DNA from 2 places in the Streptomyces sp. NPDC001157 genome. Region 1 is predicted to be linked to the other one. Evidence: riboswitches for the same ligand, from Rfam matches in the RefSeq annotation. Region 1 holds a riboswitch; the other holds the start of a gene.
What was found. A riboswitch is a leader RNA that binds a small molecule or an ion and turns the genes downstream of it on or off. The one in region 1 is predicted to bind glycine.
Positions count from the first base shown of each region.

Region 2: another riboswitch for glycine. It lies ahead of gcvT (glycine cleavage system aminomethyltransferase GcvT); the one in region 1 lies ahead of gcvP (aminomethyl-transferring glycine dehydrogenase).

Region 1 covers NZ_JBSFJW010000028.1:1,178-17,061, reverse strand. Annotated here, with positions in the region: gene ACWDAG_RS34990 (APC family permease) at 1-621, shown strand, start outside; gene ACWDAG_RS34985 (hypothetical protein) at 770-1,288, shown strand; gene ACWDAG_RS34980 (DUF1707 SHOCT-like domain-containing protein) at 1,266-1,865, opposite strand; gene ACWDAG_RS34975 (TOBE domain-containing protein) at 1,982-2,377, shown strand; gene ACWDAG_RS34970 (TOBE domain-containing protein) at 2,580-2,999, shown strand; gene gcvP (aminomethyl-transferring glycine dehydrogenase) at 3,047-5,932, opposite strand; glycine riboswitch at 6,109-6,204, opposite strand; gene ACWDAG_RS34960 (PRC-barrel domain-containing protein) at 6,318-6,695, shown strand; gene ACWDAG_RS34955 (DNA polymerase IV) at 6,750-8,114, opposite strand; gene ACWDAG_RS34950 (MerR family transcriptional regulator) at 8,204-8,887, opposite strand; gene ACWDAG_RS34945 (bifunctional nuclease family protein) at 9,148-9,621, opposite strand; gene ftsR (transcriptional regulator FtsR) at 9,707-10,444, opposite strand; gene ACWDAG_RS34935 (FHA domain-containing protein) at 10,489-11,394, opposite strand; gene ACWDAG_RS34930 (DUF881 domain-containing protein) at 11,456-12,292, opposite strand; gene ACWDAG_RS34925 (small basic family protein) at 12,298-12,630, opposite strand; gene ACWDAG_RS34920 (DUF881 domain-containing protein) at 12,627-13,532, opposite strand; gene ACWDAG_RS34915 (sugar phosphate nucleotidyltransferase) at 13,640-15,884, opposite strand, start outside.
Region 2 covers NZ_JBSFJW010000061.1:536-16,419, forward strand. Annotated here, with positions in the region: partial or broken gene ACWDAG_RS45675 (L-serine ammonia-lyase) at 1-353, opposite strand, end outside; gene glyA (serine hydroxymethyltransferase) at 437-1,702, opposite strand; gene gcvH (glycine cleavage system protein GcvH) at 1,717-2,094, opposite strand; gene gcvT (glycine cleavage system aminomethyltransferase GcvT) at 2,224-3,342, opposite strand; glycine riboswitch at 3,387-3,494, opposite strand; glycine riboswitch at 3,495-3,593, opposite strand; gene ACWDAG_RS45695 (AAA family ATPase) at 3,792-4,472, shown strand; gene ACWDAG_RS45700 (enhanced serine sensitivity protein SseB) at 4,555-5,349, shown strand; gene ACWDAG_RS45705 (enhanced serine sensitivity protein SseB C-terminal domain-containing protein) at 5,442-6,236, shown strand; gene ACWDAG_RS45710 (ABC transporter permease) at 6,546-7,553, shown strand; gene ACWDAG_RS45715 (ABC transporter substrate-binding protein) at 7,624-9,414, shown strand; gene ACWDAG_RS45720 (ABC transporter permease) at 9,525-10,523, shown strand; gene ACWDAG_RS45725 (ABC transporter ATP-binding protein) at 10,520-11,617, shown strand; gene ACWDAG_RS45730 (ABC transporter ATP-binding protein) at 11,641-12,897, shown strand; gene ACWDAG_RS45735 (hypothetical protein) at 12,978-13,181, opposite strand; gene ACWDAG_RS45740 (M1 family metallopeptidase) at 13,381-14,772, shown strand; gene ACWDAG_RS45745 (trimeric intracellular cation channel family protein) at 14,805-15,461, shown strand; gene ACWDAG_RS45750 (alpha/beta hydrolase) at 15,370-15,884, opposite strand, start outside.

The DNA of each region.
Region 1 (15,884 bases):
GCGGTCCTGCTCTACGTCACCGTCGCCAACGTCATCGAGCGCCCCGACGGCGTCAAGATCGGCGCCTGCTTCATCGCCGGCATCATCCTGGTCTCCCTGCTGTCCCGCCTCGCCCGCGCCTTCGAGCTCCGCGTGACCAGCGTGACCTTGGACGACATGGCGGAACGTTTCATCCGGGACATGTCCAGCCGCAAGATACGGTTCATCGCCAACGAGCCCGACCGGCGCGACAAGGCCGAGTACCGCGACAAGATCGAGCAGATCCAGAACGACAACGACATCCCCGGCGAGGACTTCGTCTTCGTCGAGGTCACGGTCGTCGACCCCTCGGAGTTCGAGGCCGGCCTGACGGTCCGCGGCGAGGTCCTCCACAACCGCTACCGGGTGCTGACCCTGGAGTCCTCGTCCATCCCGAACGCGTTGGCCGCTCTGCTCCTGCATGTCCGAGACACCACGAACTGCACCCCGCACATCTACTTCGAGTGGACCGAGGGCAGCCCCTTCGCCAACTTCCTGCGCTTCTTCCTCTTCGGCCAGGGCGAGGTCGCCCCGGTCACCCGAGAGGTCCTGCGCGAGGCAGAACCGGACCGCGCCCGCAGGCCACGCGTCCACACGGGCTGAACACCGGCCGGGCCCCGAGGGGCGCGGAGCCGCACATCGGCACACCCGGAGCCCACCACCGTCAGGATCCCGTCAAGATCCGGCCCCACGGCGTAAGAACGCCGTCAGCGGCCGCGCCCAACCGCCCCCGTCGGCCTACCTTCGCCTCATGCGACGGGTTGGACCGCCGAACCCTGCCGGAGACCGCCACTGGCGTGGCAGCGCCCGACTCGCCGCGTGCTGCGCCCTCGTCTTCTGCGCCATGACGATGCTGGTCGACTGGGACGCCGAGACCCTCACCCCACTGCGCGCCCTGCTGTGGCTCACGCTGTCGGCGGCCGTCTTCGCCGTCCTTCTCCCGCCCCGGGTCACGGCGGGCCCGGGCTGGCTGGCGGTACGCGGGCTCGGCCGCCGGCGCGCCATCCGTACGGACGCCCTGGTCGCCGTGAGGCAGTTCAGTGGCGCCTCCTCGCACCTGGTCCTGCGCGACGCCGACGGCCACCGCCTGGAACTCGACCCCCGTGTCCTGATCGCCGACCCGCTGGTGTGGCACGAACTGGACACGGGCATGCACCGCTCCCTGGAACGCGGCACCCTGCGCCAGGGCACGGACGTCCTACGGGCGCTCGGCCACCGCATCGACGACGAGACAGCCCAGGCGGTGCTCAGGGCCTCGGGGCTCTCCTGAGGAACCCGCGCCGCTGCGGACGCACCACCACTTGACCGAAGTTCATACGGCCGTGAATCGCGATGCGCAGTTCCACGGGCACCCCCGGGGCGGCCGCCGAACGGTTCTTGACGCCCCCGTAGTCGAGCATCAGCGAGTCCGTGTCCACCACGATGCCCGGCCGGATCAGCAGCTTCAGCGCGCCTCCACGCAGGTCCACCTCGATGTGCAGGGTGTCGTGGGTGATCACCGCATCGGTGAAGTCGAGCGTCACCTCGCCCCACTCCGAGTCGATCTCCAGCCGCCGCGGCACTGTCCAGCCGTCACCGCGCCGGGTGGAGGCGCCGCGTTGCTCGATGCGGTCGATGTCCTTGCCTGCGACCTCCGAGGCCGATTCCGGCAGGTCCACCGTCAGAACCGCCAGTTCGCCCAACGTGCGGGCGGTCAACGCCGCCTCCACCCGCTCGTCCAGCTCCTCCGCGGTCAGCCGACCGTCCCCGGCCGCGACACGCAACACCTCCACGACCTGGTCCCGGTCCGCGTGCGAGGCCCTCAGATCGAGCGACGCCCCGCCACTGCGTGACAGCTCAGCCGACATACCCACACCCCGAATCCCCGACATCAAACTAACGCTATATCGCGTTACACCCAACACTCAACCCCACGCTCAACCCCACGTCCGCCACGGCCCGTTCCCGGCCCTATCGTGACCGCATGCAGAGCTACACAATCGGCCAGGCGGCACGGCTGCTCGGCGTGAGCCCGGACACCGCACGCCGCTGGGCGGACGCCGGCCGGGTCGCGACCCATCGCGACGAGGGCGGCCGACGACTCATCGACGGCCGGGACCTGGCCGCCTTCTCCGTCGAACTCGCCAAGGCGGGCGGCACCGAGGAGGAGACCTCCTACACCTCGGTCCGCAACGCCTTCCCCGGCATCGTCACCGCGATCAAGCTCGGTGACGTGGCGGCCCAGGTCGAGATCCAGGCCGGCCCGCACCGCCTGGTCTCACTGCTGACCCGCGAGGCCGTGGAGGAACTCGGCCTCGAGGTCGGCATGGAGGCCACCGCCCGGGTGAAGTCGACCAACGTGCACATCGACCGCACCTGACCCACAGACCACTCCCTCACCGCCGGCCACCTCCACCCGGACGACGAGTTGCCCCGTACACCGTCCGAGTCCCGCGCCCTGGCCACCGGCCCCGCCCGCCCCTGGCGCTGCGAGGGGGCCGACCTGGAGACCAGTAGTGCTCAAAGCGACGCATACACACGCGCACCCGGCATAACGCCCCCGTAGGACTACGGTGAGCCCCATGAGCCTGAGCATCCGCAACCAGATCCCCGGCACGGTCACCGCCATCACTCCTGGCGAGGCCATGGCCACCGTCAAGGTCCGCCTCACCGGCGGCCAGGACCTCACCGCGGCGATCACGCGCGAGTCCGCCGAGGAACTCGGCCTCGCCGCGGGCACCGCCGTACGCGCCCTGGTGAAGTCGACGGAGGTCTCCCTGGCCACAGCCCCGGTCGAGGGCCTGTCCATCCGCAACCAGTTGCCGGGCAGGGTCACCGACGTGACCACCGGCGGCGCGATGGCCTCCGTGAAGGTCGCCGTCGACGGCGGCGAACTGACCTCCGCGATCACCAAGGACGCCGTCACGGACCTCGCCCTGACCACCGGCACACCCGTCGTGGCCCTGATCAAGTCGACGGAGATCTCACTCGCGACGGCATAACGGGAAAGGGCCCCGCCGAAGCGGGGCCCTCCTCCACGACCGCTGCCTCAGTCGTCGTACGCGTCCAGCGGCGGGCACGAGCACACCAGGTTCCGGTCGCCGAAGGCCTGGTCGATCCGGCGCACCGGCGGCCAGTACTTGTCGGCGGCCGACACCCCGGCAGGGAAGACGGCCTCCTCACGCGAGTACGCGTGCTCCCATTCCCCGCCGAGCGCGGCGGCGGTGTGCGGCGCCCCCCGGAGCGGGTTGTCCTCGGCCGGCCACTCGCCCGCCCCGACCTTCTCGATCTCCGCACGGATGGCGATCATCGCCTCGCAGAACCGGTCCAGCTCGATCAGGTCCTCGGACTCGGTCGGCTCGATCATCAGCGTGCCGGCCACCGGGAACGACATCGTCGGCGCGTGGAAGCCGTAGTCGATGAGCCGCTTGGCCACGTCGTCGACGCTCACCCCGGTCGCCTTGGTCAGCGGCCGCAGATCGATGATGCACTCGTGCGCGACCAGCCCGCCCGGACCGGTGTAGAGCACCGGGTAGTGCGGCTCCAGCCGCTTGGCGATGTAGTTGGCGCTCAGCACAGCCACCTGCGTGGCCCGCTTCAGCCCCTCGCCGCCCATGAGCCGCACGTACGCCCACGAGATCGGCAGGATACCCGCGGAACCCCAGGGAGCCGCAGAGATCGGCCCGACGCCCGTCTCGGGGCCGGCCGCCGGCTGCATCGGGTGGTTCGGCAGGTACGGCGCAAGGTGCGCCCGCACACCGACGGGTCCGACGCCCGGACCGCCGCCACCGTGCGGGATGCAGAAGGTCTTGTGCAGGTTGAGGTGCGAGACGTCACCGCCGAAGTGCCCCGGCTTGGCAAGCCCCACAAGGGCGTTGAGGTTGGCGCCGTCGACGTACACCTGCCCGCCGGCCTCGTGCACCTGCGCGCAGATGTCGGCGACATGCTCCTCGAAGACACCGTGCGTGGAGGGGTACGTGATCATCAGCACCGCCAGCTCGTGGCGGTACTGCTCGATCTTCGCCCGCAGGTCCTCGACGTCGATCTCGCCGTCCTCGGCGGTCTTCACGACGACGACCTTCATCCCGGCCATCACGGCGCTGGCGGCGTTCGTACCGTGCGCGGACGACGGAATCAGACACACGGTCCGCTGCTCGTCCCCGTTGGCCCGGTGATATCCGCGTACGGCGAGCAGTCCGGCCAGCTCGCCCTGCGATCCGGCGTTGGGCTGCAGGGACACCTTGTCGTACCCGGTGACCTCGGCGAGCCGCTCCTCCAGCTCACGGATGAGCGTGAGGTAGCCCTGCGCCTGCTCGGCGGGTGCGAAGGGGTGCAGCTGCCCGAACTCGGGCCAGGTGACCGGCTCCATCTCGGTGGTCGCGTTGAGCTTCATGGTGCAGGAGCCCAGCGGGATCATGCCGCGGTCGAGTGCGTAGTCGCGGTCGGCGAGCCTGCGCAGGTAGCGGAGCATCGCGGTCTCGGAGCGGTGCTGCTGGAAGACCGGGTGGGTCAGGTAGTCGTCGGTGCGCAGCAGACCGGCGGGCAGGGAGTCCGCGGTCGCCGCGTCCAGCGCCTCGATGTCGCCCTCGACCCCGAACGCGGTCCACACGGCGCTCAGTTGGGCCCGCGCGGTGGTCTCGTCGCAGGCGATCGACACGTGGTCGGCGTCGACGAGGTGAAGGTTGACGCCGTTCTCCCGCGCGGCGGCCACCACCTCGGCGCCGCGGCCCGGCACCCGCACGGTGAGCGTGTCGAAGTAGGAACCGTGCACGACCTCGACACCACCGGCCTGAAGGCCCGCGGCAAGGATCGTGGCGTACCGGTGGGTGCGCCGCGCGATCGCCTTGAGCCCCTCCGGCCCGTGGTACACGGCGTACATCCCCGCCATGACGGCGAGCAGCACCTGGGCGGTGCAGATGTTGCTGGTGGCCTTCTCCCGCCGGATGTGCTGCTCACGGGTCTGCAGCGCGAGGCGGTACGCCTGGTGCCCGTCCGCGTCCACGGACACACCCACCAGCCGGCCGGGCAGGCTGCGCGCGAACTTCTCGTGCACGGCCATGTAGCCGGCGTGCGGCCCGCCGAAGCCCATCGGCACACCGAAGCGCTGCGTGGTCCCTACCGCGATGTCCGCGCCGAGCTCCCCGGGCGACTTCAGCAGCGTCAGCGCCAGCAGATCGGCGGCGACGGTGACCAGCGCACCGAGCTCGTGCGCCTGGTCGATGAGCGGCTTGATGTCGCGCACGACGCCGGAGGCGCCGGGGTACTGGACGAGCACGCCGTTGATCTCACGCCCGGCGACCTCGGCCGGAATGCCGTCGCTCAGGTCGGCGACCACGACCTCCACACCCGTCGGCTCGGCACGCGTCTCGATCACGGCGATGGTCTGCGGCAGCACGTCCGCGTCGATCAGGAACAGGCCCTTCTTGTTCCTGCCCATGCGCCGGGACAGCGCCATGGCCTCGGCTGCGGCCGTCCCCTCGTCGAGCAGCGAGGCACCGGAGGTGGGCAGCCCGGTCAGGTCGGCGACCATGGTCTGGAAGTTGAGCAGGGCCTCGAGCCGCCCCTGCGAGATCTCGGGCTGGTAGGGCGTGTAGGCCGTGTACCAGGCGGGATTCTCCATCACGTTGCGCAGGATGACGGGCGGAGTGAAGGTGCCGTAGTACCCGAGTCCGATCATGGAGTCGAGCACCTGGTTCCGGTCGGCGAGCGACCTCAGCTCGGCCAGCACCTCGGCCTCGGTACGCGCGCCCGGCAGCTCCAGCGCATCCGAGTTCTTGATCACATCCGGCACCGCGGCGGCGGTCAGCTCGTCCAGCGAGCCGTATCCGACGTGCGCGAGCATCTTGGCCCGTGCCTCATGATCAGGCCCTATGTGGCGCTGCTCGAACGGGATGCCCTGTTCGAGCTCGGAGAGCGGAATGCGATGGGCGGTCATTGCGGAGGCCTCCTGGTCTGACACGACCTGCGAGGGGCACCACGGCGCGGGTGCCCGGACGGCCTCCCCCTCTGTCATCTCAACCTGAGAGCTTCACCGGATCACCCGAGGGCGCCCGGCTTTCACCGTCGGTGAGAGCGGAAGCCGTCGACACCCGCCCTGCTTTCCAGAGTGACCTCGTCCGCGCGGTACGTGTGCCTGAGAGATTCCGGGGAGGATTTGCTCCTTCGGCGCCTCCGATGATGTCTGGAGGACTCTCCCGCACGGGGTCAGCAGCCGTTGTCAGCCTACCAGCGAGCGCAACAGTGGATCCTTCGAGTGGCCGCCATCACCAATGTGCTCTTTTGTAGTGCTTACGGATGAGTTGCGACCAAGTGGAGGGCCCGTGCAGACCGACATCGATCCGCGCAACCTGATCGGCCGCAAGGCGTTCGACCGCAACGGCACCAAGCTCGGCACCATCGACGAGGTCTACCTCGACGACGCGACCGGCGTGCCGGAGTGGGCGGCCATACGCACCGGCCTGTTCTCCCGGGACGCCTTCGTCCCCCTGGAACCCAGCGAACTGATCGAGGGCACCCTCCGCGTCCCCTACGACCGGTCCCTCATCAAGGATGCCCCCGACTTCGGCGTCGGCCGCCACCTGTCCCCCGAACAGGAACTCCAGCTCTACCACCACTACGGTCTGGACATCGCCGCTCCTTCCTCCTTCCCGGATCACGACTTCGGCAAGCTCGCGGGTACGGAGGACGCGGACGCCTAGCCCGACCCCTCGCACCGCGCGCGGCCCCCCGCGCGGACCGGCACCATCCCCCGGTCAGGCACCGACTCCCTGCACGGAGGCCCCGGGTCTCCCCGTCACCAACGGCAACGGGTCCGCCGGCTCCAGCTGAGGGTCATCGGTGCGAAACGTCCGCACCCGCCCCGGTCCCGAGTCCGGCGTCTCGAACCGCACGGTCACCCGCCCGAGCCCGCTTCCCTGCACCCACCCGTGCCCGAACTCGGCATGCCGCACATCGTGCCCCGCGGGCCACCGCCGCTCGACGACCACCTGCTGCTCCTCGACGGGCTCCTCGTCCGCCTCGTCCGCCGAATGATCCACGCCGTCCCCCGCGGCCTGCGCGAACAGATCCTCCTGCGTGTAGTCGGCCAGCCCGCTCACCCCGACCCCCAGCAGCCGCACACCCCCCGTCGTGTCCACCGAATCCAGCAGCCGGGCGGCAGCCTCCCGTACCACCGCCGGGTCATCCGTGGGCCCGCGCAGTGTCTCGGAACGAGTCAGCGTCGAGAAGTCGTAGCGCCGCACCTTCAGCACGATGGTCCGGCCTGAAAGGCCCGCACCACGCAGCCGCCGCACACACCGGTCCGCCAGCCGCTGCACCTCCAGCCCCACCCTCACCCGGTCGTGAATGTCCACGTCGTACGTGTCCTCGACCGACACCGACTTGGCCTCACGCTCGGCCACCACGGGCCGGTCGTCGTGCGCCAGTGCCATGGCGTACAACGCGTGCCCATGGGCCTTGCCCAGCAGCCGGACGAGCTCGTCCTCACCGGCCTCGGCGATCTCGTCGACCGTGGTGATTCCGGCCCGCCGCAGATGGTCCCCCGTGGCAGGCCCCACCCCTGGCAGCATCCGCACCGACATCGGTCCGAGCTTGGCCCGCTCGGTACCGGGCTCGACAAGCACCAGCCCGTTCGGTTTGGCCTCCTCGGAGGCGATCTTCGCGAGCATCTTGCAGGCGGCAAGGCCCACGGACCCGGTGAGCCCCGTATCCGCCCGTATGTCGGCGCGCAGCTTCTCCCCCACCAGCCGCGCCGACGCCGCGTCCCAGGCCGCCTCTCCGGCCTCCAGGTCCACGAAGGCCTCGTCCAGGCTCAGCGGCTCCACCAGCGGCGACAGCGAGTGCAGCAGCCCCATGACCTGCTCGCTGATCGACCGGTAGAACGCGAAGCGCGGCACCAGATACGCGGCGTTCGGTGCCAGCCGTCGCGCCTGCGCCATCGGCATCGCCGACCGCACCCCGAAGACCCGCGCCTCGTACGAAGCGGTGGCGACGACCCCGCGCGGCCCGAGCCCACCCACGATCACGGCTTTCCCGCGCAGACTCGGCTTGGATGCCTGCTCCGCCGAGGCGTAGAAGGCATCCATGTCGAGATGCAGGATCGTGGGCGCGTTTCTCACATCTCCGATGCTGCCCTACGCCACTGACAATGCCGTCCTACGACCTCCTACGGCCGCCGAAGCGCCCTGCGAAGCCGCAGCAGATGCGGTCAGACCGCCCGGTTCCGCCGTCGCGCCAGCTCGTCCGCCGGGTTGTGCCCGACGAGGGTCTCGCCGGTGTCGATCCGCTCGCCGTGCAGCTGCGAGAGCGCGCTGTCGACGTCCCGCCACACCACACCGACGGCGATCCCGAAGATCCCCTGCCCCCCCTGGAGCAGCGCATGGACCTCGTCGGGCGAGGTGCACTCGTAGACCGTGGCGCCGTCGCTCATCAGCGTCATGCGCTCCAGGTCCCGGAAGCCCCGCTCACGCAGGTGCACCACCGCGGTACGGATGTTCTGCAGCGACACCCCGGTGTCCAGGAACCGCTTGACGATCTTCAGGACGACGACGTCCCGGAAGCTGTAGAGCCGCTGCGTGCCCGACCCGTGGGCGGGCCGCACGCTCGGCTCGACGAGCCCGGTACGGGCCCAGTAGTCCAGTTGCCGGTAGGTGATGCCCGCGGCCGCGCAGGCCGTCGGACCGCGATAGCCGATCTGCTCGGACGCCATGGACGCCGCCCCTCCGCTGCTCGGCACGGCCGCCGGTCGCTGCGGAGCGTGATCGGCCGCGCTGCCGGAATGGGGGTCCCCCCAACTCGAACGAAGTTGAGAGCTTGGGGGAGGGTACGGACCGCTCTCCCCGAGACTGCGTCCGGGGCCACCCCCAGCCGTACCGTCGCCGCTGCTTCTCACGCCGACCTCCGTCCTTGACCTGCCATCTCGACGGTAGGCAGTCACCAGGGGTGCGTCAACGATCGCCACACTCGGCACGCCGAGTGATAATCACCCTAAGAGTGGTTTCCCGCACCCCACCGCGGGGAAAGGCTAGCCGAATGCGCTCGGATGGGGCCGCAGGACGCTCTCACTCGCCGTTGGCACTTGCCGGCATTTGAGCCGTGACCGGCGGCGAACCGGCCCGCCGCGGAGTCCGACTCCGCCGGGCCGACCACGCCTCACTGACTGCTTGTCCCGAAGTCCTCCGGCGAGATCTGGTCGAGGAACTCGCGGAACTTCTCCACCTCGTCCTCCTGCTCATCCGGGATCGCGATGCCTGCGTCGTCGAGCACGCCGTCGCTGCCGTAGATCGGCGTTCCGGTGCGCAGCGCCAGCGCTATGGCGTCGGACGGACGGGCACTGACTTCGACCCCGCTGGCGAAGACCAGCTCCGCATAGAAGACGCCCTCACGCAGATCCGTGATGCGTACTTCGGTCAGCTCCTGACCGACGGCCTCCAGCACGTCCTTGAACAGGTCGTGGGTCAGCGGTCGTGCGGGGGCCATGCCCTGCTGGGCGAAGGCAATGGCAGTCGCCTCCCCCGGCCCGATCCAGATGGGGAGGTAACGGTCGCCTCCCACTTCACGCAGGAGCACGATCGGTTGGTTGGAGGGCATTTCGACCCGGACACCTACGACATCGAGCTCGTTCACACAGCAACCCTAGGACCTGCCCGGGACGTTTGGGTAGTCGAGCCGAGAACGGGAGGCCGATCCGGCCTCCGCGAACACGCCGGACTCAGGGCAGCCGCACACCGAGCGCGGTCTGCACGAGGGCGGCGTGCAGCTTCACCGTGAGCGCAGCCAGCTCCTTCGTACGTGCCTCGGCATGCGCCCTGGTCTGCGGATTGCGATGGCGCTTCAGCGGGGCCACCACCTGGTCCACGAGCCCGGCCTCACGGTCGGCGGCCGCCTTCATGGCCCTGAGGTGCCTCGGTTCGATCCCGAACCGCCCGAGCTCCACGACGAGCGAAGCCACGGTCACCGTCTCCGCGTCGTACGCCCCGTCCGGCAGTGGCGCGACCAGGCCGTACGACTCCCACTCCGCGAGTTCCTGCTCGCCGATCCCGGCGGCCGCGAGCAGCTCCGCCCGTCCGATCCGAGCCGCGGTGGGCCCCTCGGGTACATCGAGGAGGGCCTCGCCGTCCCGCTGGCGTCCCACGACGGGCAGCGGGACCGCCTCACCGCGCTCCATGGCGTCCAGATGCTCGCGGATCACCTTCAGAGGCAGATAGTGGTCCCGCTGCATCCTCAGCACATGGCCGAGGCGCTCGACATCGCCCTCGCTGAACTTGCGATACCCCGAGGGGGTGCGTTGCGGCTCGATGAGCCCTTCCGACTCCAGGAAGCGGATCTTGGAGATCGTGACTTCGGGGAACTCGTCGCGCAGCACGTTCAGCACCGTGCCGATGCTCATCAGACCGCTGTCCGTGCCGGCGGTGCCGGGCACGGCACCGCCGCTCGGTGTTCGAAGCATGGGCATTCCCTTGGGGTCCCCCCGGGCGGGGTCTGGGGGAAGGGTCAGTAGCCCCGCTGGCTTGCGTAGAAGACCAGCCGGTACTTTCCGATCTGCACCTCGTCACCGTTGTTCAGAGCGACCTGGTCGATCCGCTCGCGGTTGACGTACGTGCCGTTCAAACTGCCCACGTCGGCCACCGTGAACGAGCCGTCCGCGCCACGGCGGAACTCCACATGCCGACGCGAGACCGTCACGTCGTCCAGGAAGATGTCGCTCTGCGGATGACGCCCGGCCGTGGTCAGGTCACCGTCCAGCAAGAAGCGGCTGCCCGAGTTGGGCCCGCGGCGCACGACCAGGAGCGCGGAGCCCAGCGGCAGCGCGTCGACCGCCGCCTGTGCCTCAGGGGAGAGCGCCGGCATCTGCGTCTGACCGGTGACCTCGGCGTCGTAGGCCTCAAGGCCGGAAATCGAGATCGTGGACGTCGTCTCGGACGGCCGCTCGGCCGCGCCGCCGGTCCGCAGCGGAGCGCCACAGTTGGAGCAGAAGCGGCTGTTCTCCGCGTTGCGGTTACCGCACCTCGTACACACCAGGGCCGACATAGGGGAAAACCCTCCACCCGTACTTGAGGTTGACGGTTGCCCGAAACCTATGCCGCCGGACTGCGCAGGGTCAACAGACGGCGCGCCCTGACCTCCGTGAATGTCACCACCCGGACCAGGGACCTGGTCCCGGAACAGCGGGCGCTGGCCCTCTGCATCGGGCTGTGCGCGATGACGAGCGGTCGCGTTGTCGCTACCCTCTCGCGCGCTCTTGCCGAACAACTTCGCAAACAACTTCACGGGCGATTCCCCTTGACCGAAACAGACCCGCCCGTGGGGCAGGACGAACCCTGATTGCATACACCGGCCGACCCGGACATCCTCACAACGTCCGTATCCACCAGACAGTTTCCACCACGCACCACCCATTCGGTGCGCCGACCCCCCGCAACCTCATGCCCTCGCCGGACGTCGCCCATGCACCGCCTGTTCACTGGGAGGACGACCGAGCGTAGTCAGGCTGCTTCGCCGCTCGCAAGGCGTCCACGACGATCTTGTTCGACCGCTCGACGGCAACGGTGGCCTGCTCCTTCTCCAGAGTCTGCACCACGCCTCCAGGGATGTTGAGCGCCGGTTCGAGGTCCTCCGGCTTGCCGATGACCTTGAAACGAAACGGAGCGTTGATCTTGTTCCCGTCGACGCTCACGCTCTTGCCGGAGTCGGTGAGGTAGGTGTTGGCGACGACGCGCACGTCGTTCACCTGGATCGCCTCCGCTCCGGCCGCACGCAGCTCCTGGATCGCGTCGAGCAACATGTCCGCCTGGACCGTCCCCTTCTTGTCCTCGATGGTCATCGTGATGCCGGGACCCTGCGCGGCCACCGTGCCCGCCAGAATGCCGAGTTGCTTCTCCTTCTCGACCGTCTGCTTGCGGGCCTCCTCGGCCTGGTCGGAGCTGTTCTCCAGCTCGTCGCGCTGCTTCTCCAGTCCCTGCTTCTCGTCCTCAAGACGCTGTGTACGGTCGTCGAGTTCATCCAGGATGCGAACGAGATCTTCCTGACGCGCGCCACGCAGGGCGCTGTCGCTGTTGCTGTTCGAAGCCACCTGGACGGCCAGGCCGAAGCCGAGGCCGAACAGCAGGACGGCGACGATGAGTTGGGCGCGCGTGAGGCGCGGCGGCCACAGGCCCTTCACCAGCCGCTGCCGCCCGGTGAGAGAAGGCTGCTGCTGCTTCTCGGGAGCGGTCGTCACCTCGGGCTCCGTCGCGGGAACCTCCTCCGGAAGTTCCTTGCGGAGCCTGTTCTGCGGCGTCTCTTCGTTGTCGCTCATCGGCCTCACGCCCGGAAGACGTGCCGACGGATCGCCGCGGCGTTCGAGAAGATGCGGATCCCGAGGACCACGACGACACCGGTGGACAGCTGGGCGCCCACACCCAACTTGTCGCCCAGGAACACGATCAACGCGGCCACGACCACGTTGGACAGGAACGACACCACGAACACCTTGTCGTCGAAGATCCCGTCGAGCATGGCCCGCAGCCCACCGAAGACGGCGTCGAGCGCCGCGACGACGGCGATCGGCAGGTAAGGCTCGACGACCGCCGGAACCTCAGGCCGGACCAACAGGCCGGCCACGACTCCCACTACGAGGCCCAGTACGGCGATCACGATGTGCCCTTCTCAGTCTTCTCGGTCTTCGGCTGTGCTGTACGTACGATCACACTCGGTGCGGCAGGCAGCCGGAGGTCGCCTGCCACGGAGATGCTGGTCCGGATGCCGTAGGTCTCCTGCAGGGCGTGCAGATACAGCCCGTCGGCACTGTCCTGGAACCTGCTGCTCAGCTGCTTGCCGTTCCCCACGGCCAGCACGGTATAGGGGGGAACCAGCGGCTTGTTGTCGACCAGTATCGCGTCCCCCGCGGCCCTGATCGCCGAAAGCGCCGTCAGCCGCTGCCCATTGATCGAAACGGCCTCGGCCCCCGACTCCCACAGCCCGTTGACCACACGCTGCATGTCGCGGTCCCGCACTCGACCGGTGTCGGAGAAGTCCGAGGTCTCGCGCGGATTGCCGTTGCCACCGCTGGTGGCTTCCTTGGCGTCGTTCACGACCAGCTTCACGCCGGGACCGTGCACCTCGACGGCGCCCGACAAAATCCCCACCAGCTCCGACTGATCTCCGCTGCCGCCCTTCTTGAGGGCCTCCCGCTGGCGCGCACTCACATCGTCGCGCAACTTGTCGACGGAGCCCTCGAGCTTGTCCGCCGCCGTGGTCTCCCGGTCGATGCGGTTGATCAGTTCCTCGCGCTCCTTGGCGACGACGGGAGCCGCCACCCGAGCCTGTGCCGCTCCGACGGTCACGACGAGCGCCGCGAGCACCAGCCCGGCGGCCAGGCCGAGCCTGGCCCTGAGGGTCTTCGGCAGGGCGCCGTCGCCCGCGGCCTTCTTCCTGGCGGCCGCCTCGGCGTAGCCGTCGTCCAGGCTGTGGTCCATGACGTTGGTGAGCAGCGACATGGAAGCGTCCGGACGCGAGGGGCGCGTGGGTGTGCTCCGAACGGGGGGCTGCTGCGGCATGCCGCACATCGTCGCATGTCGCGACCACTACCTCCGAATGGCCCCACCGGCGTGCCGGACGGGCCCCCTCGGGGACACCTGTCCGGCACGCGCGCGTGCTGCGATTTTCAGCGGCCGGCGCTGTCCACGACCGCCGACCACTCGTCGAGCAAGGCCTGGGCGGAGGCGTCGTCGGGCCCCTCCGCCCACAGGTGGGTGACCGCCTCGGCCGGGTCGGGCAGCACCATCACCCAGCGTCCGTCGGTCTCCACCACCCGCACACCGTCGGTGGTGTCCACGAAGCGGTCTCCGGCCGCCTCGACCACGCGCCGCATCACGAGTCCCTTGACGGCCCAGGGAGTCGCGAGATCCCGCTTGAGGACGTGTGCCCGCGGAATCCGGGCATCGATCTGGCTGAGCGTGAGCTGCGTCCGCGCCACCAGACCGATCAACCGTACGAAGGCCGCCGTACCGTCGAAGACACTGCTGAACTCGGGGACGATGAAGCCGCCCTTGCCGTCACCGCCGAAGATCGTCGAGTCGTCGCCTCCGACCCTTGTCAGGTCATCGGGCGAGGTCGTCGTCCACTCCACCTGCGTTCCGTGGTACGCCGCCACCTGCTCGGCGATCCTCGTCGTGGTCACCGGCAGCGCCACCCGCCCACTGCGCCGCTCGGCGGCCACCAGATCCAGCATGACGAGCAGCGCCCGGTCGTCCTCGACGATCCGCCCCTTCTCGTCGACCAGCGACAAGCGCTCGCCGACCGGGTCGAACCGCACCCCGAAGGCGGCCCGCGACGACGCCACGATCTCACCGAGCCGCACCAGCCCCGACCGCCGCACATCGGCGGACTCCGTGGGCCGCGACTCGTCGAGCCCTGGATTGATGGTCAGCGAGTCCACACCGAGCTTGCCGAGCAGGCTGGGCAGGACAAGCCCGGCGCTGCCGTTCGACGCGTCGACGACGACCTTCAGTCCGGACTCGCTGATCCCTGTCGTGTCGACATTGCGCAAGAGCGAGCCGGTATAAGAGTCGAAGACGCTGGCGGGGAAGTGCAGGTCGCCGATCTCCCCAGGGAACGCACGCCGGTACTCCTGCCGCGCGAACACCCGGTCCAGCTTTCGCTGGCTGCCCTGCGACAGATCGGCACCGTTCCCGTCGAAGAACATGATGTCCACGGAGTCCGGCACCCCGGGCGTGGTCCGGATCATGATCCCGCCGGCGCTGCCGCGAGCCGTCTGCTGCCGGGCAACGGGCAGCGGTACGTTCTCCAGGTCCCGTACGTCGATGGCGCTGGCCTGCAGGGCGGAGATGACCGCCCGCTTCAGCGCACGAGCGCCACGGGAGTGGTCGCGGGCCGTGGTGACGGTGGAGCCCTTCTTCAGAGTCGTCGCGTAGGCACCGGCCAGACGCACCGCGAGCTCGGGCGTGATCTCAACGTTCAAGATGCCGGACACCCCGCGCGCGCCGAACAGATGCGCCTGGCCCCTGGACTCCCAGATGACCGAGGTGTTGACGAACGCACCGGCCTCGATGGTCTTGAACGGGTAGACCCGTACATTGCCCTGAACGATCGATTCTTCACCGATGAGACACTCGTCGCCGATGACCGCGCCGTCCTCGATCCGTGCGGCACGCATGATGTCGGTGTTCTTTCCGACGACGCAGCCACGCAGATTGCTGTGCTGCCCCACGTATACGTTGTCGTGCACAACGGCCTTGTGGAGAAACGCACCGCTCTTCACCACGACGTTCGAGCCCACGACAGTGTGTTCACGGATTTCGGCACCGGCTTCGACCTTGGCGTAGTCGCCGATGTAGAGCGGGCCGCGCAGTACGGCGTCAGGATGTACCTCGGCGCCCTCTGCCACCCACACACCCGGGGAAATCTCGAACCCGTCGATCTCGACGTCGACCTTGCCCTCCAGGACGTCGGCCTGAGCCTTCACATAGCTCTCGTGTGTGCCGACGTCCTCCCAGTAGCCCTCCGCGACATAGCCGTAGATCGGCTTGCCCTCCTTCATCAGCTGCGGAAAGACATCCCCGGACCAGTCCACGGGCACATCGGGCTCGACATAGTCGAAGACTTCGGGCTCCATCACATAGATGCCCGTGTTCACCGTGTCGGAGAAGACCTGTCCCCAGGTGGGCTTCTCAAGGAAGCGCTCAACCTTTCCCTCTTCGTCGACGATCGTGATACCGAATTCCAGCGGATTCGGCACACGCGTCAGACAAACAGTGACGAGCGCACCCTTTTCCTTGTGGAAGTTGATCAGCTCGGTGAGGTCGAAGTCGGTCAGCGCATCACCGGAGATGACAAGGAAAGCATCGTCCTTCAACGCCTCTTCGGCATTCTTGACGCTTCCTGCGGTA
Region 2 (15,884 bases), on a different contig from region 1:
CGGCGGTGCAGTTTCAGGTCGTCGTCGAAGGAGAACGGGATCTCGTGCTCGCCGAGGAGCCGGATCCGGCCGGACGACCTGATCGCCGCCACCCTCTCGTCCGCCGTCTCCACGTCCACCGTGCGCGGCGAGGCGCCCTCCAGGCCGAGCAGCACCGCCTTGGGGGTGCCGTGGCCGTGGCCGGTGGCGCCCAGGGAGCCGTACAGCTCGGAACGTATGGACGCGACGGAGCCCAGCAGCTCCTCGTTGCGCAGGCGTCGCGCGAACATGTGTGCCGCGCGCATCGGGCCGACCGTGTGGGAGCTGGACGGGCCGATGCCGATCGAGAACAGGTCGAAGACCGAGATGGCCACGGTGACTCCTCAGAACGGGGTGGAACAAAGGGGTGGGGTGTCCCGCTCACCTACGAGTGTCCAGGACACCCCACAAAAAGGAACTACTTGTTCAGACCGGGGTACAGCGGGTGCTTGTCGGCGAGGGCCTTGACCCGGGCCTTGAGGGCTTCCGTGTCGTACGACGGCTTGAGCGCCTCGGCGATGACGTCGGCGACCTCGGTGAAGTCCTCGGCGGTGAAGCCGCGGGTGGCCAGGGCCGGGGTGCCGATGCGCAGGCCGGAGGTGACCATCGGCGGGCGCGGGTCGTCGGGGACGGCGTTGCGGTTGACGGTGATGCCGACCTCGTGGAGGCGGTCCTCGGCCTGCTGCCCGTCCAGCTCGCTCTCGCGCAGGTCGACCAGGATCAGGTGCACGTCGGTGCCGCCGGACAGCACGTTCACCCCGGCCGCGCGGGCGTCCGCGGCGGTCAGCCGCTCGGCCAGGATGCGGGCGCCCTCGACGGTGCGGCGCTGGCGCTCCTTGAACTCCTCGGACGCGGCGACCTTGAAGGACACCGCCTTGGCCGCGATCACATGCTCCAGCGGGCCGCCCTGGAAACCGGGGAAGACCGAGGAGTTGAGCTTCTTGGCGAACTCCTGGCGGGCCAGGATGATGCCGCCGCGCGGCCCGCCCAGGGTCTTGTGGGTGGTGGAGGTGACCACGTCGGCGTGCTCGACCGGGTTGGGGTGCAGCCCGGCCGCGACCAGGCCCGCGAAGTGCGCCATGTCGACCCACAGGTAGGCGCCGACCTCGTCGGCGATCCGCCGGAAGGCGGCGAAGTCCAGCTGCCGCGGGTACGCCGACCAGCCCGCGATGATCACCTTGGGGCGGTGCTCCTTGGCCAGCTTCTCCAGTTCGGCCATGTCGACCAGGCCGGTCGCCGCGTCCACGTGGTAGGCGACCACGTTGAACTGCTTGCCGGAGAAGTTCAGCCGCATCCCGTGGGTGAGGTGGCCGCCGTGCGCGAGGTCCAGGCCGAGGATGGTGTCGCCGGGCTGGGCCAGTGCGAACAGCGCGGCCTGGTTGGCGGAGGCGCCGGAGTGCGGCTGCACGTTGGCGTACTCGGCGCCGAACAGCTCCTTGAGCCGGTCGATGGCGATCTGCTCGGCGACATCCACGTGCTCGCAGCCGCCGTAGTAGCGGCGGCCCGGATATCCCTCGGCGTACTTGTTGGTCAGCACCGAGCCCTGCGCCTCCATGACCGCGGCCGGCGCGAAGTTCTCGCTCGCGATCATCTCGAGGGTGGACTGCTGACGGTGCAGCTCGGCGTCGACCGCGGCGGCGATGTCCGGGTCGAGCTCGTGCAGGGGCGTGTTCAGTACGGACATGCGTCTACGGCTCCTCAGCCGGCGTTCTGGGCGGTGTACTCGTCGGCGGAGAGCAGGTCGGCCGGCTCCTCCGTGACGCGGACCTTGAAGAGCCAACCGCCGTCGAAGGGGGCCGAGTTGACCAGGGACGGGTCGTTCACCACGTCCTCGTTGATCTCGGTGACCTCACCGGTGACGGGGGAGTACAGGTCGCTGACCGACTTGGTCGACTCCAGCTCGCCGCAGGTCTCGCCCGCGGTCACGGCGGAGCCCACCTCGGGAAGCTGGGCGTAGACGACATCGCCGAGCGCGTTGGCCGCGAACTCCGTGATGCCGACCGTCGAGACGCCGTCCTCGGCGGCCGACAGCCACTCGTGCTCCTTGCTGTAACGCAGCTGCTGGGGGTTGCTCATGACCTGAATTCTCCTGTACGCGATGGATTGCTGATGAATGAGGGACTGCTGAAAACGCGTGTGAGCAGCGAAAATGTGCGCGGGGTCACGTCCGGGGACAAAGCCCCCTCGCTCAGTCTGGGTCAGTGTCTACTTCTGGCGCTTGTAGAACGGCAGCGCCACGACCTCGTACGGCTCGTGGCTGCCCCGGATGTCCACGCCGACTCCCTCGGTGCCCGGCGCCGCGTGTGCCGCGTCGACGTACGCCATCGCGATCGGCTTGCCCAGCGTGGGGGAGGGGGCGCCGGAGGTGATCTCGCCGATCACCTCGCCGCCCGCGACGACCGCGTACCCGGCGCGCGGGATCCGACGGCCCTCGGCGACCAGGCCCACGAGGACGCGCGGCGGGTTCTCCGCAGCCCTGGCGGCCGCCTCCTGGAGCGCCTCGCGCCCCACGAAGTCGCCCTCCTTCTCGAACTTCACCACCCGGCCGAGCCCGGCGTCGAACGGCGTGAGCGAGGTGGACAGTTCATGCCCGTACAGCGGCATGCCCGCCTCCAGGCGCAGCGTGTCCCGGCAGGACAGCCCGCAGGGCACCAGCCCGACGGACGCGCCCGCCTCGGTCAGCGCCTGCCACAGCTTCTCGGCGTCACCGGGGGCGACGAACAGCTCGAAGCCGTCCTCGCCGGTGTAGCCGGTGCGGGCGATGAGGGCGGGGACGCCTGCGACGGTGCCGGGCAGGCCGGCGTAGTACTTGAGGCCGTCGAGGTCGGCGTCGGTGAGCGACTTCAGGATGCCGGGGGACTCGGGGCCCTGCACGGCGATCAGCGCGTAGTTGTCCCGGTCGTCGCGCACCTCGGCGTCGAAGCCGGCCGAACGCTCCACCAGCGCGTCCAGCACCACCTGGGCGTTGGAGGCGTTGGCGACGACCATGTACTCGGTCTCGCCGAGCCGGTAGACGATCAGGTCGTCGAGGATGCCGCCGTCGGCCCGGCAGATCATGGTGTAGCGGGCGCGGCCGACGCCGACGGAGGCGATGTTGCCGAGCAGCGCGTAGTTGAGCAGGGCGGCTGCCTGCGGGCCGGTGACGGTGATCTCGCCCATGTGGGAGAGGTCGAAGAGCCCGGCCTTCGTCCGCACGGCGAGGTGCTCGTCGCGTTCGGAACCGTAGCGCAGGGGCATGTCCCAGCCGGCGAAGTCGGTCATCGTCGCACCGAGCGAGCGATGCAGGGCATCGAGCGCGGTGTGACGGGGTGCGTTGCTGCTCATCGGACGGTCGTCTCCCAAGGGGAATGCATGACGGGCGAGGTCGTTCCTCCCCATCTGTCATCGGAACCTGAGAGGTTCGCCGTGACCGCATGCGGCACGGCTTGCACCTTGGGTGGGACCACCGGGAACGGCGGCCCGCTTTTCAGATGTGCCTCGCCCGCGCGGTAACGGGGCCTGAGAGATTCAAGGGAGGGACTTGCTCCTTCGGCGCCCAGCAGACTCTGCTGCCGGGACTCTCCCGCGCGGATTCAAACGGCCGGTATGCAGTTGGCGCGCACATCATTGCACGCCTCGTCCGCGTGCGGCAGGGCCACATCCGGCGCCTCGTTCGGCACCTCACTTTTTGTAACTGGCCTGTGGCCGGAACCGAACACAACCGCGAGACGCCGTGCATTACCTTCCCTTTACAAACAGTGGGGAGAAGCTTTCCTGACCCCGCAGGAAGGACGATCACGGTGAACAGGACCACGGTGTACGCCACGACCTCGGCCGTCGCGCTGCCCAAGCAGCCCGCGGCCCCGGCCAGGGATGTGTGCGGTGCCCGCCCCGTACCCGCACCCGTGGTCCGCGATCTGCGCGACCGCTCGGGGCACAGCCCGCACGCCCTGCTCTTCGGCCCCCGTGACCTCGTGGTGGTCACCGGCCTGCCCGGCAGCGGCAAGTCCACGCTGATGGAGCGCGCGGTCCGCGGCCTCCGCATCGACTCCCAGGACGCCCGCGACCGCTGGGAGGCCCGCACGCCCCGCTTCCTGCCCTACGCGCTCTACCGTCCCCTCGTCCGCCTCGCCCACTACGCCGGACTGCGCCGCGCCCTGCGCAGCGGCGCAGGGGCCGTCGTGCACGACTGCGGTACGCAGGCCTGGGTGCGCGGCTGGCTGGTGCGCGAGGCCCGCCGCCGCGGCGGCACCCTGCATCTGCTGCTGCTCGACGTCACGCCGGGCACCGCCCTGGAGGGCCAGCGAGAGCGCGGCCGCGGCGTCTCGCGCTACGCCTTCCTGCGCCACCGCACGGCGGCGGCCCGGCTGATCCGCGCGGTCGAGCGGGGCGACCTGCCCGAGGGCGTCGGCTCGGCGGTGCTGCTGGACCGGGACGCGGCGGATGTCCTGCGCAGGATCGATTTCGCGGGCTGACGCACGGACCAACCCCTTTGTCCGTGCCACCCGCTAGCCTTTCCAGCCACAGCAGTGGTTCTGAGCAGGCGGTCGGACACAGATGGACTTCCCAGCGGATCTTCCCGCGGACTTTCCCATGCAGGCGCACCCCCATCCGCACGGCGGATGGCCCGGCAACGAGCTGGAGGAGGTGCTGTCGGCCTCCCTCGGCATACCCTCGGCGGGCGGCCGGATCCTGGAGGTGCTCGGCCGCAGCTTCCTCTGGGTGCCGCTGCCGAACGGCGGCGGCCCGCACAGTGGCCCCCTCGACGTGCCCACGCTGGAGATCGACGGCCAGGCGTACGTCCCGGTCTTCAGCTCCGAGGAGCAGTTCCGTCAGGTCGTCGGCAACCACATGTCGTACACGGTCACCCCGGCCGTCGAGTTCGCCCGCGGACTGCCCCCGCAGGTCGGCCTCGCCGTGAACCCGGACGGTGTGGTCGGCATCCCGCTCCCGCCGCCCGCCGTCGCCGAACTCTGCCGCGTGGGCCGCACGCCGCTGGACGGCCCCGCCTCCGGCGGCCGGGTCAAGCTCTACGAGCCGGACTGGCAGGACGACCCGATCGACTTCCTCGCCGCGGCGTCCGCCGAGTTCGCGGAAACCGGCGTGGTCGTCACGGCCCGCCGCTGCCTCGCCGCCATCGAGACGGCGGACCCGGTGATGTTCGTGGGCGTCGAACTCTCCCAGCGGGAGGGTGACATCAGAGCGCTCCCTCTGGAGGCCCTGAGCCGCGCCATCACCAGGATCCCCACCCAGTGGCCGGTCAACCTGGTCCTCCTGGACGTGACGGACGACCCGGTGGCGATGTGGATGCGCGAACAGGTGCGGCCCTTCTATACGAGGGATCACCTGTAAGTGCTGCCAGGGGGAACGGACCACCGAATCCCGAGCTCCCGGGCGCTTAAGCTGTTGGCATACGCGGGGCAACCACCAGAAGGGGCACACACGTGAGCGCCAGCACCACGACCGGGACGGTCGAGAACATGCTGCGCCAGGTGACGCCAGGGCGCTACGACGCCTATGAGGCACTCCTCCGCGCACTCGCGACCCCCGGCTCCGGCCAGGTCTGGATGCTCCTGTGGCACGGCCAGGCGGGCTCCCCGGACGCCCAGTACGGAAACATGGAGGTCGACGGCTACGGCTACGCCCCGTGCGTCACCTCCGCGCAGGAGCTGAGCGCCAGCGGCTGGAACAGATCGTACGAGGTGGTCGACGGCCTGGACGTCGCCCGGACCCTCTACCCGGACCACTTCGGCCTCTGGCTCAATCCGCACGCCCCGGGCGGCGGCGTGGGCATCCCCTGGCTGGATCTGCGCCGTATCGCCACCGGTCTGGAGCGCCAGGCCGCCGGCCCGCTGCGGATGTCGGAGCCCGCGATCGAGATCCCGCAGTTCTACGCCCTGCTCGCACAGAACGCCCACCGCACCCCGGCCGTCCGCTCGCTGCGCCGCGCCTGGGTGCAGCCGGCGCTCGGGGCGCCGTACCTCGCCATCGGCCTGGACGTGTACGACACCAGCCCGCCCGCGGTGGACTCGGTGCGGGCGATGATGCAGCAGTCCATCGGTGCCGTCCCGGACGGGCTGCCGGTGTCGACGGTGGCGATGTCGGACGAGTACGACCCCGTCGCGCTGTGGATGCGCGCGAGCGCCCGTCCCTTCTACGACCGCGAGGCTCACGCGGCCGCTCCGGCCCAGGCCCCGGGGGCCGGGTACGGCTACCCCCCGGCGCATGGCGGATACTGAGACGAAGGCCCGGTTCGTACCGGGCCGGGAGTCGGTCTGCGCGCGTAGATAGGGCCGGAAGATCCAGTTCCGGGCGGAATGTTCAAAATGATCCCCGTCCGGCCGCCGTTACCCGCTGTCCGGATAACGGAACCCTCCAGCCCGCATCACGTTTACGCATCCTTTCACCGCCAAGTCTGGCAACAGATCGCCAAAGCGTTGAAGACTCCCGCTCCAGAGGGGTTCGCCCCCGTGTACGACGGACTGATCACGCCGCCACCGCGGCAAAGTGCGGGCCGGCTACCGCCGGTTGAGAGGGGTCCCTGCCAGATGACGGCACCATTGCACGAGCCGACCGCAGAAGCGGCCCCGAGCGCGGCCGAAGAAGCGGCGGTCGCCAGCGCCGGCGACAAGGCCGTACAGGGGCGTTCCCTGGGCCGGATCGCCTGGGAGCGCCTGAAGAGGGACAAGCTCGCCCTCACAGGCGGCATCGTCGTGCTCGTACTCGTCGTGTTGGCGCTGCTCGCTCCGGTGATCACCGGCCTCTACGGGCAGGACCCCGACGCCTACCACGAGAGCCTGATCGACCCGCTGTTCAGCACCCCCAAGGGGTCGCTGGGCGGCATCAGCGGCGATCACTGGCTGGGCGTCGAGCCGGTCAACGGCCGCGACATCTTCGCGCGCATCCTCTACGGCGCCCGGATCTCGCTCCTGGTCGGCTTCCTGTCCGCGATCGTCGCCGTGGTGCTCGGCACGATCCTCGGCATCCTGGCCGGCTTCTTCGGCGGCTGGGTCGACTCGGTCATCAGCCGCGTCATGGACGGCCTGCTGGCCTTCCCGCAGCTGCTCTTCATCATCGCGCTGGTCTCCGTCATGCCGAACGAGATGCTCGGCCTGAGCGGCTCCAGCGTGCGCGTGTTCGTGATGATCCTGGTCATCGGCTTCTTCGGCTGGCCCTACATCGGACGCGTGGTGCGCGGCCAGACCCTCTCGCTGCGCGAGCGCGAGTACGTCGAGGCGGCCCGATCGCTGGGTGCCGGGCGGTTCTACATCCTGTTCAAGGAACTGCTGCCCAACCTCGTCGCCCCGATCATCGTCTACACGACGATGATGATCCCCACCAACATCCTCACCGAGGCGGCACTCAGCTTCCTGGGCGTGGGCGTCAAGCCCCCCACGTCCTCCTGGGGGCAGATGCTCTCGACTGCGATCGACTACTACGACTCGGACCCCATGTACATGGTCGTCCCCGGCGTGGCGATCTTCATCACTGTTCTGGCCTTCAACCTCTTCGGCGACGGCGTGCGGGACGCGCTGGACCCGAAGGGATCGCGCTGAACTGCCGTACCCCAAGCGTCCCGTGAGCACTCCCACGGGGTCTCTCATCAAAACCGGAGGATCCGAGATCGTGACTACCCAACGCACCTCAGGGCGGCGTAAGCAGGCGTTGGCCGCTGCTGCCGCGGTCGCCGGCATGCTGACCATGGCGGCGTGCGGCGGCGGCAGCGACAGCGGCGGTTCGAAGACGGGTGCGGCCGGCTTCGACGCGGCGAACAACAAGGTTGCCCAGGCCGATCAGGTCAAGAAGGGCGGCACGCTGAAGTTCGTCACTGCGCAGGACGCCGACTCGTGGGACACCACGCGTGGTTACTACGGCTTCATGTGGGACTTCGCGCGCTACTACAGCCGTCAGCTGCTCACCTACAAGACCGAGCCGGGCGCCAAGGGCGCCGAGGTCACCCCCGACCTCGCCACGGACGAGGGCCAGGTCTCGACCGACGGCAAGACCTACACCTTCCACCTGCGTGACGGGATCACGTGGGAGGACGGCAAGCCGATCACCTCCCAGGACATCAAGTACGGCATCGAGCGCGTCTGGGCGCAGGACGTCCTGTCCGGCGGCCCGATCTACCTGCAGCAGATGCTCGACCCCAAGGGCACCTACAAGGGTCCGTACAAGGACACCTCGAAGGACAAGCTCGGCCTGAAGGCGATCGACACGCCCGACGCCAAGACGATCGTCTTCCACCTGCCCACGCCGAACTCGGACTTCAAGCAGGTCCTGGCGATGGTCACGGCCTCGCCGGTCCGCCAGGACATGGACACCAAGTCCAAGTACGGCCTGAAGCCGTTCTCCTCCGGCCCGTACAAGTTCCAGTCGTACGCCCCGGGCAAGTCGCTGGTGCTGGTGCGCAACACCAACTGGAAGGCGTCCTCGGACCCGGTCCGCAAGGCGTACCCGGACAAGATCACTCTGGACATCTCCACCAACCAGAGCGACATGGACCAGCGCCTGATCAACGGCGACTACGACATCGACGCCAGCCAGACGGGCCTCGGCCCGCAGGGCCGCACCATCGCCCTGAAGCAGCACAAGGACAACCTGGACAACCCGGTGTCCGGCTTCATCCGCTACGCGGTCTTCCCGCAGAGCGTCAAGCCGTTCGACAACATCGACTGCCGCAAGGCCGTCATCTACGCCGCCGACCACGTGTCGCTGCAGACCGCCCGCGGTGGCCCGATCGCCGGTGGTGACATCGGCACCAACATGCTCCCGCCGTCGATCCCCGGTGGCGAGGGCCAGAAGTACGACCCGTACAAGATCGCCGGTGCCAACAAGACCGGCAACGACGACCTGGCCAAGCAGGCGCTGAAGGCCTGCGGTCAGCCGAACGGCTTCAAGACCACCATCGCCGTCCGCAACAACAAGTCGCAGGAGGTGGCCACGGCCACGTCCCTGCAGGCGGCGCTGAAGAAGGTCGGCATCCAGGCCGACATCTACCAGTACGACGGCTCGCAGAGCGCCGGCATCATCGGCTCCCCGTCGAACGTGGCCAAGAAGAAGCTCGGCATCATCATCATGGGCTGGGGCCCGGACTTCCCGACCGTCCAGGGCTACGGCATCCCGCTGTGGAGCAGCCACTACATCCTGCAGAGCGGCAACAACAACTACGCTCTGATCAAGGACAAGACGATCGACGGTCTGTTCGACCAGTACAACGCCGAACTGAACGACGCGAAGAAGACGCAGATCGCCACGGAGATCAACCACAAGGTGAGCGACGGCGCGTACTACCTGCCCTTCACCTTCGAGCGGCTCCTGAACTGGCGCTCCTCGCGGATCGGCAACGTGTACACGACGAACGCGTACAGCGGCTACTACGACTTCGTCAACATCGGTCTGAAGTCCTCGAAGTAATCCCGGCACACCCGCCGTACGGCACGAAAGGCAGGTGAAGGCCGGCGCGGCGGGACCGCGGGCCCCGGATGACCTCCGGCGGCCCGCGGCCCCGCGGCGGGCCGTTAGCTGTGCTCGCTTACCTCCTCAGGCGGCTCTTCGCCGCCGCAGTGATGCTGGTGGTCATCATCCTGGTGGTCTTCAGCATCTTCTTCCTCGTCCCCAAGTGGGCGGGCGTGGACATCGCCACGAGCTTCGTGGGCAAGCAGGCCGACCCCGCGGCGGTGGAAGCGGTGCGGACGAAGCTGGGTCTGAGCGACCCGATCTTCATTCAGGTCTGGCACTTCTTCAAGGGCATCTTCGTGGGCCGCACCTACGCGGCCGGCGGCGACATCACCCACTGCTCGGCCCCGTGCTTCGGCTACTCCTTCCGCAGCGAGCAGGCCGTCTGGCCGGTGCTGACCGACCGCTTCCCGGTGACCCTGGGTCTCGCGCTCGGTGCCGCCGTACTGTGGCTGGTCTTCGGTATCGCGGCGGGTGTGCTGGCCGCACTGAAGCGGGGCAGCATGTGGGACCGCAGCGCGATGGTCGTCGCGCTCAGCGGTGTCTCCCTCCCCATCTACTTCACCGGTCTGCTCAGTGTCGCGATCTTCGACATCGGGCTGCACTGGATCGACGCTCAGTACGTGCCCTTCAGCCAGGACCCCGCCCGCTGGTTCGAGAGCATGCTCCTGCCGTGGATCACCCTCGCGTTCCTCTACGCGGCGATGTACGCCCGGATCACCCGCGCCAACATGCTGGAGATCCTCGGTGAGGACTACATCCGCACGGCTCGCGCGAAGGGCCTCAAGGAACAGGTCGTCATCGGCAAGCACGCCATGCGCTCCACGATGACGCCCATCCTGACCATGCTCGGCATGGACCTCGGCGCCCTCATCGGCGGCGCGATCCTGACCGAGACGACGTTCAGCCTGCCGGGCCTCGGCCAGGCGGTGCTGACCGCCATCAAGAACCAGGACCTGCCCATCATTCTGGGCGTCACCCTGATCACTTCTCTCGCGGTGCTGATCGCCAACCTCGTGGTGGACGTCCTGTACGCCGTGATCGACCCCCGAGTGAGGCTCGCATGACGGAACTGAGCAAGAGCGGAGCGGCCGTGGGCGAGCCCACGAGCACCTCGCCCGCCCCGACCTCCTTCCTGGAAGTGCGCGACCTGAAGGTGCACTTCCCGACCGACGACGGCCTGGTCAAGTCCGTCGACGGGCTCTCCTTCAAGCTGGAGAAGGGCAAGACCCTCGGCATCGTGGGCGAGTCGGGCTCCGGCAAGTCGGTGACCTCGCTCGGCATCATGGGTCTGCACACGGCCGGACAGTACGGCAAGCGCAAGGCGCAGATCTCCGGTGAGATCTGGCTGGACGGCACCGAGCTGCTCAGCGCCGACCCGGACGAGGTGCGCAAGCTGCGTGGCCGCCAGATGGCGATGATCTTCCAGGATCCGCTGTCCGCGCTGCACCCGTACTACACGATCGGCCATCAGATCGTGGAGGCGTACCGCATCCACCACGACGTCGACAAGAAGACCGCGAAGAAGCGCGCGGTCGAGATGCTCGACCGGGTGGGCATCCCGCAGCCGGACAAGCGGGTGGACAGCTACCCGCACGAGTTCTCCGGCGGTATGCGCCAGCGCGCGATGATCGCGATGTCGCTGGTCAACAACCCCGAGCTGCTCATCGCGGACGAGCCGACGACCGCCCTGGACGTGACCGTCCAGGCGCAGATCCTCGACCTGATCCGGGATCTGCAGAAGGAGTTCGGCTCCGCGGTCGTCGTCATCACCCACGACCTGGGCGTCGTCGCCGAGCTCGCCGACGACATCCTGGTGATGTACGGCGGCCGCTGCGTCGAGCGCGGTCCGGCGGAGAAGGTGTTCTACGAGCCACGCCACCCCTACACCTGGGGCCTGCTCGGCTCGATGCCGCGCCTGGACCGCGAGCAGCAGGAGCGCCTGATCCCGGTCAAGGGCTCCCCGCCCTCCCTGATCAACGTCCCGTCCGGCTGCGCCTTCAACCCGCGCTGCCCGTACGCCGACATCCCCAAGGACAACGTCACCCGCACGGTCCGCCCCGAGCTGACCGAGGTCGGCAGCCAGCACTGGGCCGCCTGCCACATGACGCAGGAGCAGCGGGAGCGTATCTGGACCGAAGAGATTGCGCCGAAGCTGTGAGCGAGACCCCTAAGGACACAGCCGTGACCCTTCCCGCGCAGAGCGACGGCGCCACCCTCACCAAGGACGCCGCCCCCGGCGAGACCCTGCTGAAGGTGACCGGGCTCCAGAAGCACTTCCCGATCAAGAAGGGCCTGCTCCAGCGGCAGGTCGGCGCCGTGCACGCGGTCGACGGCATCGACTTCGAGGTCAAGGCCGGCGAGACCCTCGGCGTCGTGGGCGAGTCCGGCTGCGGCAAGTCGACGATGGGCCGGCTGATCACCCGGCTGCTCGAACCGACCGGCGGCACGGTCGAGTTCGAGGGCAAGGACATCACGCACCTCGGGGTGAGCGGCATGCGTCCGCTGCGCCGCGACGTGCAGATGATCTTCCAGGACCCGTACTCCTCGCTGAACCCGCGCCACACCATCGGCACGATCGTCGGCGCCCCCTTCAAGCTGCAGGGTGTCGAGCCCGAGGGCGGCATCAAGAAGGAGGTCCAGCGGCTGCTGTCGGTGGTCGGTCTCAACCCCGAGCACTACAACCGCTATCCGCACGAGTTCTCCGGCGGTCAGCGCCAGCGCATCGGCATCGCCCGCGCGCTCGCCCTGAACCCGAAGCTGGTCGTGGCGGACGAGCCGGTCTCCGCGCTGGACGTGTCGATCCAGGCGCAGGTCGTCAACCTGCTCGACGACCTCCAGCAGGAGCTGGGCCTGACGTATGTGATCATCGCGCACGACCTCTCCGTCGTCCGGCACGTCTCGGACCGGATCGCGGTGATGTACCTCGGCAAGATCGTGGAGCTGGCCGACCGTGATTCGCTGTACCGGGCGCCGATGCACCCGTACACCAAGGCGCTGATGTCCGCGGTGCCGATCCCGGACCCGCGGCGCAAGAACGCCAAGAGCGAGCGCATCCTGCTCAAGGGAGACGTGCCCTCGCCGATCTCCCCGCCGAGCGGCTGCCGTTTCCACACGCGGTGCTGGAAGGCGACACAGATCTGCAAGACGACCGAGCCGAAGCTCGTGGAGCTCAAGCCCGGCCAGCAGGTCGCCTGCCACCACCCGGAGAACTTCGAGGACCAGGCCCCGCAGGACACCGTCCTGCTGACGGTCGCCAAGGAGGCGGCCGAGCTGGTCGCGGACGAGGTGCTCGCGGAGTCGGCGGAGACGTCGGCGGCGGTGGCGGCGGAGGTCGCCGAGACCGAGGCCGAAGCGGACACGGACGCGGAAGCGGAGGAGTCCGCGGAGACGGAGCCCGCTGCCGAGTCCGGGAATGCGGAAACCGGCGGCGACAAGTAAACCGAAATCCGTCAGGGCGAAACGCCCCGGCAGTCCGTTCGGACTGCCGGGGCGTTCGTATGTCGGCGCGCCTTTTCAGGTCAGGAATTCGTCTCCCAGTAATGCCGGCCGACCTTGTAGTCGTTGGAGCCGTACTGCAGGTTCCCGTACTTGTGGGAGCCGATGTTGAGACCGGGCACTGCCTCGGCCTGGCCGATGCCGGCGCCGCCCCGGCCACGACCGGCGCGGACGCGGCCGTCAGGAGCGCAGCCGGCAGTGCTCTCTTGCGCATGGAATTTCCCCATTCAAGGGGTCCGGCTCCCGCTTCGACGGACTCTCGAAAAAACCGGCCAACCGCAATGCGGTGATGGCGCGTCGGGCTCGGACAGGAGTCAACTGCCCGGTAGTGCATGACAACTTGGTAAAGTCATGTACATGCCTGGGTGGGAGAGTGCAGAGTCGGGCGTATCCGTCTGATCGGACTACGCACCGTAGGGGCTACTCATGGCACTCTCCCGTTCGGCACGCTTAGGGGCCGTCGCGACCGCGGCGGCCTCCTTCCTTGTCATCGCCGCTTCCTCCGCCCCCACCCCGGGCGCTCCAGGCATCGGCGACAGCTACTTCCCGAACCTCGGCAACGGCGGCTTCGACGCCCGCCACTACGCCCTCGACGTGGCGTACAACCCGGACACCGACCGCCTCGACGGCCGTACGACGCTCACCGCCCGCGCCACCCAGACCCTCTCCTCCTTCGACCTGGACCTGCAGAAGCTGGAGGTCACCCGGGTCGAAGTGAACGGCAGACGCGCCGAGTTCAGCCGGGACGGCGACGAACTGCACATCACGCCGAAGGGGGTGCTCCCCAAGGGACACACCTTCACGGTCACCGTCACCTACGGCGGTGTCCCCGAACCCCTCAGCGGCCCGATCGTCTTCGGCTCCAAGTACGGGTGGATGAAGACCGCCGACGGCGTCTTCGTCGCCTGCGAACCCAACGCCGCCTCCACTTGGTTCCCGTCCAGCGACCACCCGGACGACAAGGCCACGTACGACATCCGTATCAAGGCGCCCAAGGGTCTGACCGGCGTCTCCAACGGCCGCCTCGTCTCGACGTACGACAAGGGCGACTCGACCTACACCCACTGGCGCGAGTCCAAGCCCATGGCGACCTACCTCGCGACCGCCACCATCGGGAAGTTCGACGTCAAGACGGGCACCACCCCTTCCGGGATCCCGATCTACGTCGCCATCGACCCGGTGCTCGCGAACAGCAACAACGTCGACGTGTACGCCGTCACCGCGGCGGCCACCGACTACTGGTCGCAGGTCTTCGGGCCGTACCCCTTCGAGGAGACCGGCGCGATCGTCGACGACATGCCCGAGGCCGGGTTCTCGCTGGAGGTGCAGAGCAAGCCGGCGTACTCGGCCGTGCGCAACGAGACGACGATCGTGCACGAGCTCGCCCACCAGTGGTTCGGCGACTCGGTCTCGGTCGAGCGCTGGAAGGACATCTGGCTCAACGAGGGCTTCGCCACCTACGCCCAGTGGCTGTGGGCCGAGCACCAGGGCACCCGCAGCGCCCACGACTCGTTCCTGGCCGCCTACAACGGCCGCGCCGCCGACAACCCCTTCTGGCAGATCACCGTCGCCGACCCGCAGCGCGACACCATGTTCGCCTCCGCGGTCTACCAGCGCGGGGCCATGACGCTCCAGGCGCTGCGCGAACGCATCGGCGACAAGGCGTTCTTCGAGCTGCTGCCGACCTGGACGAGGATCCACCGCTACGGCAACGCGAACACGGGGGAGTTCATCAAGCTCGCCGAGAAGATCTCCGGGCAGAACCTCGACGACCTGTTCCAGAAGTGGATCTACACCACCGGCAAACCGGCCCTGTGAGGACCGTGCGGACCCCCGAGTAAGAATGTGGGGTGCTCCAGCAACTGTTCAGCCCCTCCGTCCAGCACACGCTCGACCTCGTCGGCATCTTCGTGTTCGCCATCTCCGGCGCGCTGCTGGCCGTCCGCAAGAACTTCGACGTCTTCGGCATCGCCGTGCTCGCCGAGGTCACCGCGCTGGGCGGAGGGCTGTTCCGAGACCTGATCATCGGGGCGGTGCCCCCGGCCGCGTTCACGGACCTGGGCTACTTCCTCACCCCGCTCCTCGCCGCCCTCATGGTGGTCTTCCTGCACCCGCACGTCGAGCGCATCCAGGTCGCCGTCAACGTCTTCGACGCGGCCGGTCTCGGCCTGTTCTGCGTCGCTGGAACGATCAAGGCGTACGAGTACGGGCTCGGCCTCACCCAGTCGGCGACCCTCGGCCTCGCCACCGCGGTCGGGGGCGGTGTGCTCAGGGACGTCCTGGCCAACGAGGTGCCGTCACTGCTGCGCTGGGACCGCGATCTGTACGCGGTCCCAGCGATCGTCGGCTCCACCATGGCCGTCCTGTGCCTCCGCTACGACGCCCTGACGCCGTTCACCAGCGGGCTCGCGGTCGTCACCGCCTTCGTGTTGCGCCTGCTTGCGATGAAGTACCACTGGCGAGCTCCGCGTGCGTGGAACCGTCGGTCGACGGTGCGTGAGGAGTAGTGTTCCGGGCCCGCCCGTGGTGCTGGCCCATCTCCACGGAGAGCCAGCGGAACGACGGGACCACCTGGGGCCGCCACAGCGCCATGGTGTGGCCGCCCGCGCTCTTCGGGAGGAAGACGACATGCACGGTCGTCGGTGCCTTCGCGGCCTGTTCGAGGCCGATGCCGGCCTCGTAGCCGTCGTGCGGCTGGCCGGAGACGTAGAGCGCGATCCGCGGCGGGGTGGGTGACTTCTTCAGCAGCAGGTAGGGGTTGTTCTGGGCCCTGACCGTCGGGTTCTGCGCGGCGAGCGAGTTGCGTTCGCCGATCGGGTCGTTGTAGCCGGACATGCTGATCGCGGCCATGTAGCGGTCCGGGTGCGCTATGGCCAGCTTGGCCGCGCAGTGCCCACCGGCCGAATACCCGGCGGTCGCCCAGCCCTTGG